DNA from 2 places in the Rathayibacter sp. CAU 1779 genome. Region 2 is predicted to be linked to the other one. Evidence: predicted binding sites of a transcription regulator. Region 2 holds the regulator's gene; the other holds the start of a gene.

Region 1 (8,746 bases), on a different contig from region 2:
TCAGCTGCATCAGCTCGACGAGCTCGACGCTCTCACTCGTCGACGCCACGAGTTGCAGGCTCTCGCCGGGCTCGGCGAGCAAGAGCCCGCCGGCCTGCGCGTCGAGGATCTCGGTGCACTCGCTGACCAGCGTGTGCAACAGGTCGACGACGTCGTAGTCGTCGGTCAGCGTGTCGGCGACAGCGACGAAGGCGGCGTTGAGCTTGGTCTCTCGTGAGGCATTCGCCATGTTCGGCTCCAGGGGTTGCACGTGAAGTTTAAGCGTCTGTCCGGTCGCCCGGTAGGGAGCCGAAATCGAGTCGCCTGTCGACGACATCGAAGGCGACGGCCTGAACCGTTCTGCCGGTGGCGAAGGCGTGGGCTCGCAGCCGAGCGAAGGCATCCGTGGCCGAGACATCCAATTGCACGATGATCATTCCCACCGCCTGATGCACCTCACGTCTCATGGCCGCCGTCCCGGTGCGGTCCACGCCGGTCTCGTCGCGTGCCGAGCGCAGCGCGAGCATGGCAGCCGATGCTGTGGCGGACATCGCGAGGTACTCGGCCGTCTCGGCGCTCTCCCTGTCCAGCGGTCCGGGTGCCGCCCTATAGAGGTCGACGGCACCCACGATGACGGCGCCGAGCCGGAGTGGAAAGGCGAAGACGGCTCGCACCCCGTGCTGCAATGCCGACGAAGCGAAGATCGGCCAGGCGTCGCCCGCGGGCGCCGCGAGGTCGGCCGCGAACACCGGGCGACCCTCGCGCACCGCTTGCCAGCGAGGACCTTCGGCCAGATCGAATTGCAGCTCGTCCAGCCGTGCGGCGAGCGCGTCGCTCGCACCGATCGTCGCCTGTGGTGAACCGGCGCCGACGACCGAGATGGATGCGCCGTCGATCGGCAGCGCGAGGAACGGGGTGCACAGGGCATCGCCCTCACTCACCGGCGCATCGGGATAGACCCGATCGCCGGGGTCGTCCGAGTGCTCCTGGCCGCTTCGGTCGGCCGGAAGGGGACCGTCATCGTTCATGGCTGCACTCTGTTCAGCGGCGGTGCTCAGCGGGCGGTGTTCGGCAGGCGGGTTCGGGGCGATGGTCGGCAGCCGGCGTCCGCCATGTGTCGAGCATTCGGTGTCCTGCCAACCGTACGCCCGGACATGCCGCGGCACCGGGCGTACCCTGAAAGAAAGGTTGTCCCAGACCCCGGCCGCCTGATCGAATCCGATCCGCGGATGCCGCGGCACAGGCGGGGAGCACATGATGACAACCGTTGGAACACAGCCGACTCTCGGCCCGGTGCGATCCACCACGCGGGCCTCCGGCACGCAGAACGACTACACGGAATTGGCCACCGAGATCCGCGGATCCGGTCTCATGCGGCGCAGGTACGGCTACTACTGGACGAAGCTCATCGCTGTGCCGATGGCATACGCCGCATGCGTCGTACTCTTCCTCTGGGTGGGCAACTCGTGGTGGCAGCTGGCCGTCTCGGCGCTGCTCGCGTTCGTCTTCACCCAGACGGCTTTCCTGGGTCACGACGCCGCCCACCGGCAGATCTTCCGTTCCGGAAAGTGGAACGACTGGATCAGCCTGATCGTCGGCGATCTGTTCGTCGGCATGAGCTACGGCTGGTGGCAGCACAAGCACACGAAGCACCACGCGAACCCGAACCGCGAAGGATTCGATCCCGACATCGAGTTGCCGGTGATCGCCTTCACACCGGAGCAGGCGCGACGTCGCCGGCCATGGCCGTTGCCGTGGGTGTTCGCGCACCAGGGGGCGTTCTTCTTCCCGATCCTGCTGCTGGAGGGCATCTCACTGCACGCGTCCAGCGTGCGTCGCGTCTTCGCGCCAGAGCCCGTGGCGAGACGTCCGGTCGAGATCACGTTCCTCATGGCGCGCTTGGTCGGCTACCTGTTGCTCATCTTCCTCGTGCTCCCGCCCGGCAAGGGAGTCGCCTTCCTTGCCGTGCAACTGGGGCTGTTCGGGTTCTACATGGGCATGTCCTTCGCCCCGAACCACAAGGGGATGCCGCTGGTCCCGAAGGACATGCGGCTCGACTTCCTGCGCAGGCAGGTGATGATGAGCCGGAACATCCGCGGCAACTGGATGCTCGACTTCGCCATGGGCGGGCTCAACTATCAGATCGAGCACCACCTGTTCCCGTCCATGCCGAGGCCGCACCTGCGGTACGCGGCGCCGATCGTGCACGGCTACTGCGATGAGCGGCAGGTGCCGTACGTGCAGACCGGGCTGCTCGAGTCGTACGCCATCGTGTTCAGGTACATCAACCGTGTCGGGCTGGGCGAGAAGGATCCGTTCGCGTGCCCGATGCTCGAGCGACGCCAGAGCATCTAAACGCCAGAGCATCTAAACGCACGAGCATCTAGACGCGCGAGCGATCTCGGGCCGGCGCGCGCTCGGGCGGGTGCTGGGCCGAGGCGTTCAGGGCGGCGAAGCTCACCGGGCGTGCGGGGCCGACATCCGTGCCCTAGTGCACGAGCTGGGGGAAGGCCGCCAGCACCATGTCGGCGAGCTCGTCGAGCGGCCTCGTCAGGGGATCGGTGGCCGGCAGGTTCGTCTCGTGCTCGAGGTCGCCGATCGCCTGGCCGATCTCGTCCGATGCCATGTCTTCGTGATTCATGGTGATGCCGATGACCCTGGTGTCGGCGAAGGACTCGATCAGTGCGACCTCGCTGGATGCCGACGGCACCGGCATCATCGGGAAGTCACCGAGCATCCGACGCCGGGGTGCGTGCTGCACGATCACGGCGTCGGCCCGACTGCCGCGCAGAATGTGCGCGCTGGTCATGTAGGCCGGGTGGCTGAGCGCACCCTGACCCTCGACCACGATCACGTCGGGACGCTCGCCGTTGAACGCCGCGACGACCTGGTCCTCCACCTCGCCTGAGCAGAACTGCGGCACGATCGCGTCGAGCGCGACGCCGTATTTTCCGCCCTGCATGATGGACGTCTGGCCGGTTCCGACCATGACAGCGTTGATGCCGCGCCCCCGCAGTGCCTGCACGAGCAGGGTGGCGGTCGTTCGCTTTCCGATGGCGCCGTCGGTGCCGAGGATGGCGATGCGCGGGCAGGTCACGTCGAAGATGCGTCCGGAGAAGAGGTGCAGGTCCTTCTTGTCCTTCGGCTTGCGCACATCGGTGATCGTGACGTTGCTCAGCAGGGCGGCCGCGGCGAACTCCGCGTCGTCGTTGAGGAACTCGTGCAGCCCGTTGACGATGTGCATGCCCCGCGCGATGCCGTCCAGCAGCACCGTGCGCTGGGCGGCCGACAGCAGTCCGTCGGCGGGCGCGACGCCAGAGATCAGGTAGTCGGGGACGCGGCCGGCTCGGGCGACGGCCGCCGCGAGCGAGGCGACGACGGGGATGCCGTTGGCGGCCCCGTCGAGGTAGCTGCCGGCATCCGCGCCGTCGTGGGTACTGTCGATGACGCTCAGGATCTCGTACCGCTCCGAGAAGCGCACGAGGCCGTTCGCGGTCTTGCCATCTTGCTCACCGAACTGGCCCTCGCAGTAGACGATGGCGGTTGCACCGATCGGAAGCGTCGGCTCGAGCACCGCAGGAGCATGATGTGCGGCTGCGTCGGCCGACGACGAAGTGAAAGGGGAGATGTGCGACATGTCGCTCCTCTGAGTGGCCCAGAGGAAACGTTCGCACTGCGGCAGACTGCGCGCGGAGTTCGGAGAGATCTTCCCTGACGTCGACACGATGCCGACACCTGACCGTAACAGCACAGGCTGAACGTCGCCGACGGGCCGCCATCGGATTCCTACCGGGCGCCACGAACCCTGAGCGCCACGAATTCCGAGCGGCGGCACAGTGCCCGGGGCGGCACAGCCAAAGGCGCCCCGGTGCGTGGGGGACCGCACCGGGGCGCTTGGGGAGGCTGAGGTATCAGGCTGTGACGTGCACCCGCTCACCGGAGGTCACGAGCAGCTCGCCGCCCGCGGCATCCACGTGCACGGTTCCGCCGTCATCGACCGAGCCGTTCACCAGCAGGTCGGCGACGCGGTCGTCCACCTCGCGCTGGATGACCCTGCGCAGCGGGCGGGCGCCGAACTCCGGCTCGTAGCCGTGGTCAGCGATCCACTCGATGGCGGCATCCGTCACGCTCAGCGTGATCTCGCGCTGCGCCAGACGCGCCTCGGTCGCCGTCAGCAGCAGGCGCACGATGTCGCGCAGCTGATCGCGGTCGAGCTTGCGGAACAGCACGATCTCGTCGATGCGGTTGATGAACTCCGGCCGCATGTTCTCACGCAGCTTGCCCATCACCCGGTCGCGAAGAGCCTTCTCGTCGCCGAACCCGTCGGCGCCGGGAGCCACGAAGCCGAGTGCGCCCGATTTGGAGGCGAGGAACTCGCTGCCGATGTTCGAGGTCATGATCACGACCGTGTTGCGGAAGTCCACGGTGCGGCCCTGACCGTCGGTGAGGCGTCCGTCATCCAGCACCTGCAGCAGCAGGTTGAAGATGTCGGGGTGCGCCTTCTCGATCTCGTCGAACAGCAGCACAGAGTACGGGTTGCGACGCACACGCTCGGTCAGCTGACCGGCCTCGTCGTAGCCGACGTATCCGGGAGGGGCGCCGATCAGGCGCGCGGCCGTGTGGCGCTCGCCGAACTCGCTCATGTCGAAGCGGATCATCGACTTCTCCGAGCCGAACAGCGACGACGCGAGGGCCTTCGCCAGCTCCGTCTTGCCGACGCCGGTCGGGCCGAGGAACAGGAAGCTGCCGACCGGGCGGCTCGCATCGCCCATGCCGGTGCGGTTGCGTCGCACCGACTTCGCGACGGCCGTCACGGCGTCGTCCTGTCCGATCACGCGCTCGTGCAGCTCACCCTCCAGCTTCGCCAGCCGCTCGCGGTCGGCTTCGCCGATGCGCGCGACCGGGATGCCGGTGGCACGTGATATGACGGCAGCGATCTCCGGCTCGTCGATGACGGCATCGTGCGCGGAGCGAGCACCGGAAGCGGATGCCTGGGCCAGCTTGCCCTGCACCACCTCGATCTCGTCGCGCAGCTTCGACGCCTCCTCGTAGCGCTCCGCCGACACTGCGGCGTTCTTCTCCGCCTCGAGGTCGGCCAGCTGCTGCATCAGAGCGGATGCGTCGACCAGCTTGCCGAGGCGAAGCCGCAGCCGCGCGCCCGCCTGGTCGATCAGGTCGATGGCCTTGTCGGGCAGGAACCGGTCGGACACATACCGTGCCGACAGCTCGACGGCCGAGCGGATGGCGTCATCCGTGTACGTCACGCCGTGGTGCTCCTCGTATGCCGGCTTCAGCCCGGCGAGGATGGCGACCGAGTCCTCGATGGAGGGCTCGGCGACGGTCACCGGCTGGAAGCGGCGCTCCAGCGCCGGATCCTTCTCGATGATGCGGTACTCCTTGAGTGTCGTCGCGCCCACCAGGTGCAGGTCGCCCTTGGCAAGGCGAGGCTTGAGGATGTTGCCCGCATCCATTCCGCCGTCACCGGCACCGCCGGCGCCCATCACCGTGTGCACCTCGTCGATGAAGACGATGAGCTCGCCCTTGCGGTCCGCGATCTCGTCCATCGTCTTGGTGAGGCGCTCCTCGAAGTCGCCGCGGTAGCGGGTTCCTGCGAGCATGCCTGGCAGGTCGAGCGAGACGATGCGCTTGTCTCGCAGCTGCTCGGGCACCCCGCCGTCGACGATGGCCTGGGCCAGTCCCTCGACGATCGCGGTCTTGCCCACGCCTGCCTCGCCGACCAGGACCGGGTTGTTCTTGGTGCGGCGGGAGAGGATCTCCACCGTCTGCTCGATCTCGTCCACGCGGCCGATCACCGGGTCCAGCCTGCCGTCTCGGGCGAGCTGGGTGAGGTCGGTGCCGAACTTGTCGAGCATGGGAGTCTCGGATGCCTGCTCGTCGTCGCCGACGGCATCCGGTGCTCCTGCGCCCACCGTCGCGGCGTCGCGCATCGCACCCGCGAGCGCTTCGGGCGTGACCCCCGCGGATGCCAGCACCTGGCCGGCGGGGGAGTCCTGCGCGATCACGAGCGCGTAGAAGAGGTGCTCGGGGTCGATGTAGGTGGATCCGGATGCGCGCGCCACCTGGTACGCGTGGAACAGCGTGCGCTGCGCGGATTGCGTGAGCGCAGGGGCATCCGTCGTCGCCTCGCCGGTCTGCGGAAGGCGCTGCTCCGCCGCGCGTGCGATGCGTGCCGGATCGACACCGATGCGCCGCATGGCTTCGGCCGCCGGATCTTCGCTGGCCATCACGAGCAGCATGTGCAACGCGTCGAGCTCGTTGTGCCCGTGCTCGAGCGCGAAGCGGCCCGCCCGCTGCAGGACCTCCTGCGTACGGCGGCTGAGGAATCGGCTGATGTCGATCGAACGTGACTCGCGCGCCCTTTCGCCTGCGAGATAGCGCGCGAGGAACTCGTCGAACGAGTTGCCGTCGCCGTTCTCGGCGGAGCCGGGGAAGAAGTTCTCAGGCACTGATTCTCCTGTATTTCCGGGTTGAATTCCGTTGACGCACCCGAACTTGAGTCGAGTGTTATCAACTTCAACGCACGAGGACGCTGGCTATTCCCACATCGCGAGGCGTCTTCGTGCAGTGACGGCGGCGCCCACGGGCACGGGCGCCCACGGGCACGGGCGCCCACGTCGGCGTCTCGGCCGACCAACCGACAGGACCGACCAACACGACGAATACGACAGACACGAAGGGGCCGACGCCTTCCGGCGCCGGCCCCACCGCGTGACGACCACGGCAGCTTCACGTCCAGGCCCAGGATCCGTGTGGTCTGCGACGCTCCGAAATTGTCGTCGCTGATCAGCGCGATGCCTGTGGAGTGATCGGGGCCATGGCTTCCCGTCGCCACCATGCCCTCGAAGTTGTCCAGCAGCGGGTTGGCCTGCGCCTCCTTCGCCGTCGCACCGAGCGTCGGGCACTGCACGAGATCGGCCACGAGCGACTTCTTCACGGCGAGCCCAGCGGATGCCGTGCCAAGGTTCGCGACGGAACTCACGTCGTGCCCATCCGTCAGTCCCTTCACGGCGTACAGGTTGACCGAATTTCCGATCGAAGCAGACCACGCGGCCTCCTCGACGACGAATCCGTCGTTGCCGTACGCGGTGATCTCCGGGATGCGCATGCCCGGCTCCGTGCGGTACTCCACCTGCTTCTTCAGCGACCACGACCCGTGCTTGCCCTGCGTGTAGACGAGCAGGCGGTGTGCCGTGGCGTCGCCGTCGGATGAGACATCACCGGAGAGCGCACCCTCCATGGCTGCGACGATGGTCTTGCCGTTCGGCGTGATCGTCAGGCCTTCGAGCGTGGCGTTCGACGTCGCCTCGCCCCCAGCCGTTGTGCCGGTCACGGCGAACCGGTCGGGAACGGTCAGCGACGTCTTCTGGACGCCGTCGCGTCCGAAGATCCGGATGGACGGCTCGCTCTCGCTGCTCACCACGAAGTCGCCGTTCGGCAGCACGGCAAGGCCCTCGTTGTCACTGTCGACGCCGTTGTACGGCGTGCCGTCCGCGCGCTTGAGCACGAGCGGATCCCGCGTCACCTTCGGGTGCGTGAGGCTCGAGACGAACCAGATACGGGCTGGATCCGTCGCGTGGTTGTCGACCGCGGCGACGTATCCTCCCGACTTCGGATCACGCGCCAGCGAGGAGAGCCCGCCGAGTTCGATGCCGTCGTAGGTGAGCTTGTCGAGCGCGTCGGAGTAGCCGGTGGCGACGGCATCCGGAGCACAGGTCTTGTGCTGGTAGCCGGCCGGCGTCCACGGCTTGGCGCCTGCGGAGATGGCCACCTCCTGCGGGTCGTGGTCGCTGACCTGGTTCGCGAACTCGGAGTTGACATGAACCACCTGGTAGTCGGGCTTGCCGACACCCGGGGTGACCAGGATGTGGTCGAGCACCTCGGAGATCCCGTCGTACACGTAGGTGTACTGCTGGTTCTTCGGCAGTGTCGTGATCAGGTCGGTGAGGATCGGCTTGCCTGTCGCTGCGCCCGTGAGCGTCTGCAGTGCGGGGCTGAACTGGTAGTCGTTGAGGTCACCGGCGACGATGACCTTCGCCTTCTTGTCCGCCTTCAACAGGGATGCCACGAAGTCATGCACCTCTGTCGCCTGCTGCCCCCGCTGCACGGCCGACGACTGCTCCGGGTACTGGTACCGGCCGTCCGCGTTCTGGTCGCCGAGCTTCGAGTCGAAGTGGTTGCCGATCACGAACACGTCCTGACCGCGGAACGAGAACTCGCCCACCAGCGGCTTGCGGCTGTCCTGCCAGGCGTCGCTGGTCGGATCGATGCGACCGGGGGAGAGGGTGAGCTGCGGTTCGCCCTTCACCTTCTGCACCGAGGTGCCGGTCGTCGAGCGGTCGACGGACGAGCCGCCGCGGTCCACGAAGGACACCCTGGTCGGATCGAACAGGAAGGCGACGCGGATGTTGCCTCCCGGCTGGCCGCCGTCCTCGTCGTTCACGGGGTCGATCTCGCGCCAGTCGTACAGCGGACCTCCGGCGGTGTGGATCGCCGCCGTCAGCTTCGCGAGCGTCTGGTCGGCCGCGACGGTTCCCGAGTCGGTTGCGCCGTCGTTGTCCTGCACCTCTTCGAGCGCCACGATGTCGGGCGACGCGAGGTTGGTCACGACGCCCTGGGCGAGCCGGCTGTATTTATCGGCCGAGTCGCTCGGTGCGAGGTTCTCGACGTTGTAGGTGGCGACGGAGAGCTGGTCGCCGGCCGTCTTCTTCGCGACGACGGGTGCGAGCCCCCCGGCTTTCACCGTGCC
Region 2 (8,746 bases):
TTGCGTCCCAACCCGCAGGTTCGGCTACAGTAAGCGATTACTACGACACATCGAGAGGACACGTCGAAGCATGGACGAAGGTGCCCGAATGCCAGCGATCTTGGCGATGAGTGGACCATCGCTCGCCGAGGTGTTCTCGCCGCGCGCTCTGGCGCGACTCGAGCGTGCGGTCGAGATCGTCGGGCCTCGTCCCATCACGGAATTCCGATCAGCGGAGGCCCGAGCCGCCTTGGCCTCGGCGCGACTCATGGTGACCGGCTGGAACGCACCCCGCGTGGACGCCGCGGTGGTCGCGGCGGCGCCGAATCTCCGTGCGATAGTGCATGCGGCCGGAACCGTGAAGACCTTCCTGTCCGAGGACGTCTTCCGGAGCGGGATCCGCGTCTCCAGCTGCGCAGCGGCGAACGCCATCCCCGTCGCCGAGTTCACGTTCGCCTCGATCGTGTTCGGCCTGAAACGAGTCGGACGGTTCTCGGCTCGCCTGCGATCCACTCATGCACCACGTGACGTCGCCGGGCTGCCTCCGATCGGGGCGAGCGGCGTCACGATCGGGTTGATCGGTGCCTCCCGGGTCGGCCGCGAGGTGATCCGTCTCCTCAGCGGGCTCGACGTGCGCGTGCTGGTCAGCGACCCTTATCTTCCGGAAGCGGATGCCGCACTTCTGGGCATCGAGCTCACTGATCTGCACGACCTGTGCCGGCGATCCGACGTGCTCAGCCTGCATGCGCCGCTGACGCCGGAGACGAGGCGGATCATCGGGGCGCACGAACTCGCTCTGCTCCGCGACGGCGCAGTGGTGATCAACACGGCGCGCGGACCGCTCATCGACACGACGGCACTCACCGCCGAGCTCGTCTCCGGTCGGCTCGACGCCTATCTCGATGTCACGGACCCCGAGCCGCTCCCCGAGGGCTCACCCCTCTACGACCTGCCCAACGTGACCCTCACCCCCCACATCGCCGGTGCGCTCGGCAACGAGGTTCTGCGGCTCGGCGACCTCGCCGTCGACGAGATCGAGCGACTCGTCTTCGGTGCACCGCTGAAGCACGAGATCCGCCACGGCGATCTCGCCCGGATCGCCTGAGACGGAAGCCCGGACCGATGACGCGACCGCGAAAGAATGCAGGTGCACACGACCTTGGGAGAGGCGCAACGATGAACTCTGAGGCACCACGCGGCAAAGCAGGCACCACGCGCATGCCCACCATCGACGATGTCGCCGCCCACGCGGGAGTCTCTACCGCGACCGTGTCGCGGGTGTTGAACGGCAACTATCCCGTCGCCAAGCACACGCGCGACAAGGTGCTCGAGGCCGTCGCCGAGTTGCGGTACACGGCGAACGCGCACGCCAGGGCCTTGGCGGCCGCGGCCACGCGCACGGTGGGCATCATCGTCAACGACGTCGTCGACCCGTTCTTCTCCTACATCGTGCGCGGAGTGGAGCAGGAGGCGACCCTCAGCGACAGGCTCTGCCTCGTCGCGGCCGCGCGCGGCGGCGGTGGCAGGAGCAGCCGCGACGAGGAACTCGAGCTGATCGACCGCATGCGCGAGCAACGCGCGGACGCGGTGATCGTGGTCGGCGGCGCCTACGACGACGAAGGTCTGCGACGCAAGATGGCGGATCGGGCACGTGCCCTCGCCGACGTCGGATCCGTTCTCGTGCTGTGCGGACGCCCTTCACTCGGGGACTCAGTGCCGACGAAGATGGTCGGCTACGACAACGAGGGCGGCGCCTTCGCGCTCACCGAGCACCTCATCGCGCAGGGGCACCGCCGCATCCTGTATCTGGGCGGGCCGCCCGGGCTCTCCACGACCAGCGCACGGCTGCAGGGATACCGTCGAGCGCTGCTCGCCCGCGGCATCGAGCCGACCGACGATCTCGTGCACGAGGGCGCTTTCGGACGCCACTTCGGATACACCCGCATGCGCGAGCTGCTGCAGACCGATCTCTCGTACACCGCGGTGTTCGCAGCGAACGACCTCGTCGCAGCCGGCGCCCTCGAAGCGCTCACGGATGCCGGCGTCCGCGTTCCCGACGACATCTCACTCGTGGGCTACGACGACATCCCGCAGTCTTTCGAGCTGCGGCCCAAGCTGACCACCGTGCACGTGCCGCTCGAGGAGATGGGACGCGAGTCCGTTCGCATCGCGCTCCACCGCGAGGACGCGTTCGACCGCCAGTCCGCCAATGAGGTCATCGTGGGCACGCACGTCGTGGTGCGCGAGTCCGTGGCGCCGCCGAAGGAGGCATGACCGGCCCGTCGCACAGTCACAGGCGCCGAACGCTGAGGCGATCAGAGACCCGAACTCTCCTTGTCGTAGCCAGACCTCGACATCCGATCTCGAGGACGAGAGAAAGAGAGAACCATGCACGACAGCGAAACAGCCGGATCCGATGCGAACACGGGAGGGCTCACGGTCTCGCGGCGCAGCCTGCTCATGCTCGCAGGCGCGGGCGCACTGGCCACCACGCTCTTCGGCACGACCACCGGAGCTCTGCGAGCGTCGGCGGACACCGCGGCTCCGACGCTCGCCGACCTGATCGCCAGGCGGGCCACCATGCTCGTCGGCTCGGGCACGGCAGGCGACGTCGCGGCACTGTCCGACACGCTCGCACGCATCTCGTCAGACGCCGACACCTCCTGGAAGGGCATGACCCTGGACGCCGGCTCGCCGGGGGTGTGGGCCGATCTGCCGCTCCTCGGCATCGCCGCAGCGACGGCGACGGGCAACATGGGCGTGACTTTCGATCGCGTGCTCAGCCTCGCCAAGGCCTGGGCGACGAAAGGCACGACACAGTTCGGCGACCAGCAGCTCGCCGCGGATCTGGTCACGTCGCTCACCTGGCTGAGCACGAACTCGTACGTAGCGGGCAAGACCGCCGCGGGCAACTGGTGGTTCTGGGAGATCGGCGTGCCGAGGGACGCCGCCGACGTCCTCGTGCTGCTGTACGACCAGGTCCCGGCATCCGTGCGCACCAGCCTTCTGGCCGCCGCACGCTATTTCGCGCCGGACCCCAACTATCGCGGCAGGGGCACGAGTCTCGCCGAGACCGGCGCCAACCGCAGCGACAAGGCGCTGAACACGGCGCTGCGCGGCATCCTGGACAACCGCACCGACGAGATCACCACCGCACGGGACGCCCTGAGCGACGTCGTGGGCGGGGCACGCAACAGCCTCTTCACCTATGTGACGTCCGGCGACGGCTTCTACCGCGACGGATCCTTCGTGCAGCACACCTACCTGCCGTACGCCGGGACGTATGGCACGGTCACCCTCTCCGGAGTCGCCTCGATCCTGGCGCTGCTCGGCGGGAGCGAGTGGGCGATCACCGACCCGAACCAGACCGTCTTCCTGGACTCGATCCAGAAGACGTTCCAGCCCTTCGTGGTGGGCGGCCGCGTGATGGACACGGTCCGCGGCCGAGCCGTTTCGCGGGAGAACGAGCCGGACTACGTCGACGGCGCGACGCTCATCGCGTGCACGCTCCTGCTCGCGACCGGCGCACCGGCGGCGTACCAGGGCCGGTTCCTCTCGCTCGCCAAAGGCTGGTTGAAACAGTGCACCGACGTGAACCTGGTCGGCGTGCCGACGCTGACCATCGCCCAGGCGCTGCTCGTCGCCGGTGTGCTGGCCGATGACTCCGTGCAGGCGGCGCCGGCACCGGTCACCACGCAGTCGTTCGGCGACCAGGATCGTCTCGTGCACCACAGGCCGTCGTGGTCGGCGGTCGCGAGCATCTCGTCCACGCGGATCGGCCGTTACGAGTGGGGCAACGACGAGAACAATCTCGGCTGGTATCAGGGCGACGGCATGCTCTTCGTCTACACGCCGCGGTCGGATCCCGCGCAGTTCAGCGCGGACTTCTGGCCGACGGTCGACCCCTATCGACTTCCGGGCACCACGGTGAACGACGAGACCCGCGGGTCAGGCGCAGGGGGAGCAGGCACCGGAATCCCGCGCGCGTTCCAAAAGTTCGCGGGAGGGCTCGCCCTCGAGAACCGGTGGGGCGTGCAGGGCATGGATCACCTCAACTTCGACAAGACCCTCGCAGGCAAGAAGTCGTGGTTCTTCCTCGACGACGGCGTTGTATGCCTGGGCGCGGCGATCGCGGGTTCCGGGGGCCACGACGTCTTCACCACCGTCGAGAACCGCTCCTATGCGGCGGGTTCTGCGCCCGTGCTGCGGGTCGACCACGCCATGAAGAGGCCGAAGGCAGGGGATGCGCCACTCGCCTTCACCCGCAGCCTCCACATCGAGGGGTACGGCGGAATCGTGCTGCTCGCCGCCGAAGGCGTCTCCGGCACACCTCAGGTGCAGGTGGTGCATCGTGAGGGCACGTGGAACGCGATCAACTCGGGAGCGGACACGGCGGGATCCACCGACGTTCGTCAGCGCGACTATGTGACGGTGACCCACCCGCACGGCACCGACCCGACGTCGGGCGGATACGCGTTCCTCCTGCTCCCGACCGCTTCCCACAGCACGACGTTCTCGTCGCAGGCGCAGAAGCGGGTGCGGGTGCTGGCGAACACGGCGGCGAGCCAGGCGGTCCTCGACACCAGAACCGGCGTCACGCTCGGCAACTTCTTCACCGCCCCCGCGAATCCGGTGCACGGGATGCAGGTGAGCGGTCCGTGCTCGGTGGCGGTGCACAGAGACGGCGATGTCGTCACGGTGGCGCTCGCGGATCCGAGCCGCACGCAGTCGACCGCGACGCTCGTGCTCCCCGACTCCGGACCCTTCCGGGTGCAGCAGGCGGATGACGGGGTCACCGTGACCGGCACCCGCCCGCTCGCACTGCGGTTCGCGCTCGACGGTCACGGACACGCGAAGCAGATCGTTCTCAGACGCTGATCGATCGCGGGCCGCATCGCGCTCACTGTGGGCGGGTCACATCGCGCGAGTGATGCGGCCCGCCCCGTCGCGACCCGCTCCTGCATCGTGGCCACCTGCACGTCGTCGTCGATCTCGTCGAGTCGGCGGCTCGCTCTCGTTCGCGCACCTTCTCCGCTCGCTGGAACGTGCAGTGCTCACTTCTCCAGAGGCCGCCACACGACGACCTGGTTGCTGCGCCGCACGCGAGTGCCAGCACGCAGCGAGACCACCTCGCCCTCGGATCCCGCCGCGAACACGCGGCGGCCAGGCCGGTTGAGCATCTCGTCGGCGAGCGCGCTCTCGAGCTCCCGCACCCGATCGCTGAGTCGGCTCACGTGGTTCTCGAGCTCCAGGATGCGGCGGATACCCTCCAGACTCACCCCTTCGGAGCCCAGCCGCGAGACCTCGCGCAGCTGAATGACGTCGCGCATCGAGTACCGGCGCGAGCGTCCCGCCGTGCGCTTCGGGCTCACCAGTCCGAGGCGGTCGTACTGACGCAGCGTCTGCGGATGCATGCCGGCCAGCTCGGCAGCCGCCGTGATCGCGAAGACGGGGGTCGTCTCATCCAATTCGACCATCGCCGTTCACCTCGCTCTCTGTTCGGTACCGCTCCTACCACACGGTCCGTGCCGTTCCGCGGCCGTCCGCATACTGCCTGCGTACGTGATCGCGCCGCCGCGGCGCGGTCGGCGCGCCGGTCAGCGCGCTGCCGCCCTCGCCTTCGAGAGCAGCTCCTCGCGCGGATTCTCTTCGGGCAGCGTCTCCTCGAAGGCGTGCAGCGCTTCCTCGCCCGCCTTCGTCAGGTGCGATGGGACGACGACCTGCACAACGGCCAGCAGGTCGCCGGTGCCGCTCTTGGTCGAAACGCCGCGTCCCTTGACGCGCAGCACGCGTCCGCTCGGCGTTCCGGGCGCAACCTTGAGCCGCACGGTGTCGCCGCTCAGCATCGGCACCTCGATGGTGGCGCCCAGCGTCGCCTCGGCGAACGTCACAGGCACCGTCACGCGCAGGTTGAGGCCGTCCCTTTCGAACACCGGATGCTTGCGCACCGACACGGTCAGGTAGAGGTCGCCGCGCTCGCCGCCATCCGGCGACGGTCGTCCCTTGCGTGGCACGCGGATGCGCTGCTTGTCCGAGACGCCGGCCGGGATCCGCACCTTCACCGTCTCGCCGTCCACAGTGAGGTGAACGGTCTCGCCGCTGACGGCGGTCTGGAAGTCGATCGTCGTGGATGCCGTGACATCCTGCCCCTGCGTCGGCCCGCCGTAGCCGCGGTAACCACCGGTCGACTGGCCGAAACGACCATTGCCGAAGAGGCCGCCGAGCAGGTCGTCGTACTGACCGTCGCCCTGCTGGAACGTGTACGACTGGCCACGGCCGCCCTGTCCGAACATGCCGCCGAAGACATCCTCGAAGCCGCCTGACCCCTGAGCGCCACCGGGGGCGGTGAAGCGGGCGCCGGATCCCATGGCCCGGATCTGGTCGTACTCCTTGCGCTCCTCCTCATCGGAGAGCACCGAATACGCCTCGCTGATCTCCTTGAACTTCGCCTCGGCCTTCGCGTCCCCGGGATTGGAATCCGGATGATACTGGCGCGCGAGCTTGCGATACGTCTTCTTCAGTTCGGATTGCGAGACGTCCTTGGAGACGCCGAGGACCTTGTAGAAGTCCTTGTCGAACCAGTCCTGACTGGCCACCCGGCACCCCCTTTCTGCTTCTGTTGCCTATGTTGACTTATCCGAGAGTCGTGTGCCCTCGCACTACTGGGGCGCGACACCAGCGCCGAAGCCATCTGGTGACCGACCGTCGAGACGACGGTCGGCGCTGGCGTCGCGGCAAGGGCCAGAAATGGCCCTTGCTCCAAGCTCCAAGCGCGCTACGCGGGAACCGCGACGACCACCTTGGCCGCGCGCACGAGCGTGGAGCCGAGCGTGTAGCCCACCTCCACCACGTCGATGATCGTGGGCTCGGTCACGTCGGGCGACGGCTGCTGGAAGATCGCCTCGTGCACGTTGTGGTCGAAGACCTCACCGGCCGCACCGAAGGGTGCGAGCCCGAGCTTCTCGGCCGCACCGCGCAGCTTGCCGGCGATCGTCGCGAACGGGCTGTCCCCGTCGAGGTCGCCGTGCTTCTCGGCACGGTCGAGGTCGTCGAGAACGGGCAGGATCGCCTTCGCCGTGTCGGCCACGGCACGCTCCCGCTCGACCTCGCGGTTCGCCTCGGTGCGCTTGCGGTAGTTCGCGTACTCCGCGGTCACCCGCTGGAGGTCGGCGAGCCGCTCGGCAGCGAGCTCGTCGGCGCTCGACTGGCCGGAGAGGAAAGCGAGGTCGGCGTCGGAAAGGGAGGTCTCGACATCCGGTCCCTCATAGCCCTCGCCGGTGTCGACCACCTGCTCGTGATCGAGGCGCTGCCCCGAGCCCGTCGAGGGGTCGGCGGCGGAGCCCTTCGACTCCGCCGCGTCGCTCTGCTCCGACCCGTCCGGCTGACGAACCTTTCCCGTTTCGGGGTCGATGCGCCGCTTGTCGCGGACCACCGGCTCCTCGTGTTCGTTCGATTCGTCGTTCTTCGCCATGACTACTTCTTCTCGTCCTCGTCGTCCACGACCTCGGCGTCAACGACGTCGTCATCAGACGACGACTCCGACTCCCCGGCGGGCTGTTCGCCCTGCGGAGCGGATGCGTCTGCCTGCGCCGACGCGTAGATCGCCTCGCCCAGCTTCTGCTGGCTCGCACTCAGCTTGTCGTATGCGGACTTCACGGCCTCGTCGTCGTCACCGGCGAGTGCGGACTTGAGCGCGTCGACGTCGCCCTGCACGTCATCCTTCACGTCGGACGGCAGCTTGTCCTCGTTGTCCTTGATGAGCTTCTCGATGGAGTAGACCATCTGCTCGGCGCTGTTGCGCACCTCGGCGGACTCACGACGCTTCTTGTCCTCTGCGGCGTGCTCCTCGGCCTCGCGGACCATGCGCTCGATGTCGTCCTTGGGCAGCGACGAGCCGCCGGTGATGGTCATCGACTGCTCCTTGCCGGTGCCCTTGTCCTTGGCGGACACGTGCACGATGCCGTTCGCGTCGATGTCGAAGGTGACCTCGACCTGCGGGATCCCTCGCGGCGCCGGCGCGATGCCGGTGAGCTCGAACGTGCCGAGCGGCTTGTTGTCGCGGGTGAACTCGCGCTCGCCCTGGAACACCTGGATCGCCACGGACGGCTGGTTGTCATCCGCGGTGGTGAAGGTCTCGCTGCGCTTGGTCGGGATGGCCGTGTTGCGCTCGATGAGCTTGGTCATGATGCCGCCCTTGGTCTCGATGCCGAGGCTCAGCGGGGTGACGTCGATGAGCAGAACGTCCTTGCGCTCGCCCTTCAGCACACCGGCCTGCAGGGCGGCACCGACTGCCACGACCTCATCGGGGTTGACGCCCTTGTTGGGGTCCTTGCCGCCGGTCTCCTGCTTCACGAGCTCGGAGACGGCAGGCATACGGGTCGAACCGCCGACCAGCACGACGTGGGCGATGTCGCCCACCTTGATGCCGGCCTCCTTGATGACGTCCTGGAACGGCTTCTTGGTGCGGTCGAGCAGGTCGCTCGTCATCTGCTCGAACTGAGCGCGCGTGAGCGTCTCGTCGAGGTTCGCGGGGCCGTTCTCGGTCAGCGACAGGTAGGGGAGCTGGATGCTCGTCGACATGCTCGACGAGAGCTCCTTCTTCGCCTGCTCGGCTGCTTCCTTCAGACGCTGCAGCGCGATCTTGTCGCCGGAGACGTCCACACCGGTGGTCTCCTTGAACTTCTTGATCAGCCACTCGACGACCCGCTGGTCCCAGTCGTCGCCGCCGAGCCGGTTGTCACCGGCGGTCGCACGCACCTGGATGGTG

The links. The regulator HspR, encoded in region 2, represses chaperone genes until heat shock. The targets are predictions, from matches to a motif close to AAGTTGAGTCNNNNNGACTCAACTT.
Positions count from the first base shown of each region.
Region 1: ACX9R5_RS17775 (ATP-dependent Clp protease ATP-binding subunit) is a predicted target of HspR. The motif match lies at 6,490-6,514, and genes of this name have one in related genera.

Region 1 is NZ_JBTOLK010000005.1:21,546-30,291, reverse strand. Features, by position in the region: gene ACX9R5_RS17795 (GAF and ANTAR domain-containing protein) at 1-229, opposite strand, end outside; gene ACX9R5_RS17790 (GAF and ANTAR domain-containing protein) at 258-1,007, opposite strand; gene ACX9R5_RS17785 (fatty acid desaturase family protein) at 1,237-2,334, shown strand; gene ACX9R5_RS17780 (DUF1611 domain-containing protein) at 2,468-3,616, opposite strand; gene ACX9R5_RS17775 (ATP-dependent Clp protease ATP-binding subunit) at 3,891-6,446, opposite strand; partial or broken gene ACX9R5_RS17770 (esterase-like activity of phytase family protein) at 6,779-8,746, opposite strand, start outside.
Region 2 is NZ_JBTOLK010000001.1:835,026-843,771, reverse strand. Features, by position in the region: gene ACX9R5_RS03825 (hydroxyacid dehydrogenase) at 89-1,084, shown strand; gene ACX9R5_RS03820 (LacI family DNA-binding transcriptional regulator) at 1,156-2,253, shown strand; gene ACX9R5_RS03815 (polysaccharide lyase 8 family protein) at 2,368-4,857, shown strand; gene ACX9R5_RS03810 (heat shock protein transcriptional repressor HspR) at 5,034-5,456, opposite strand; gene ACX9R5_RS03805 (DnaJ C-terminal domain-containing protein) at 5,577-6,575, opposite strand; gene ACX9R5_RS03800 (nucleotide exchange factor GrpE) at 6,755-7,450, opposite strand; gene dnaK (molecular chaperone DnaK) at 7,453-8,746, opposite strand, start outside.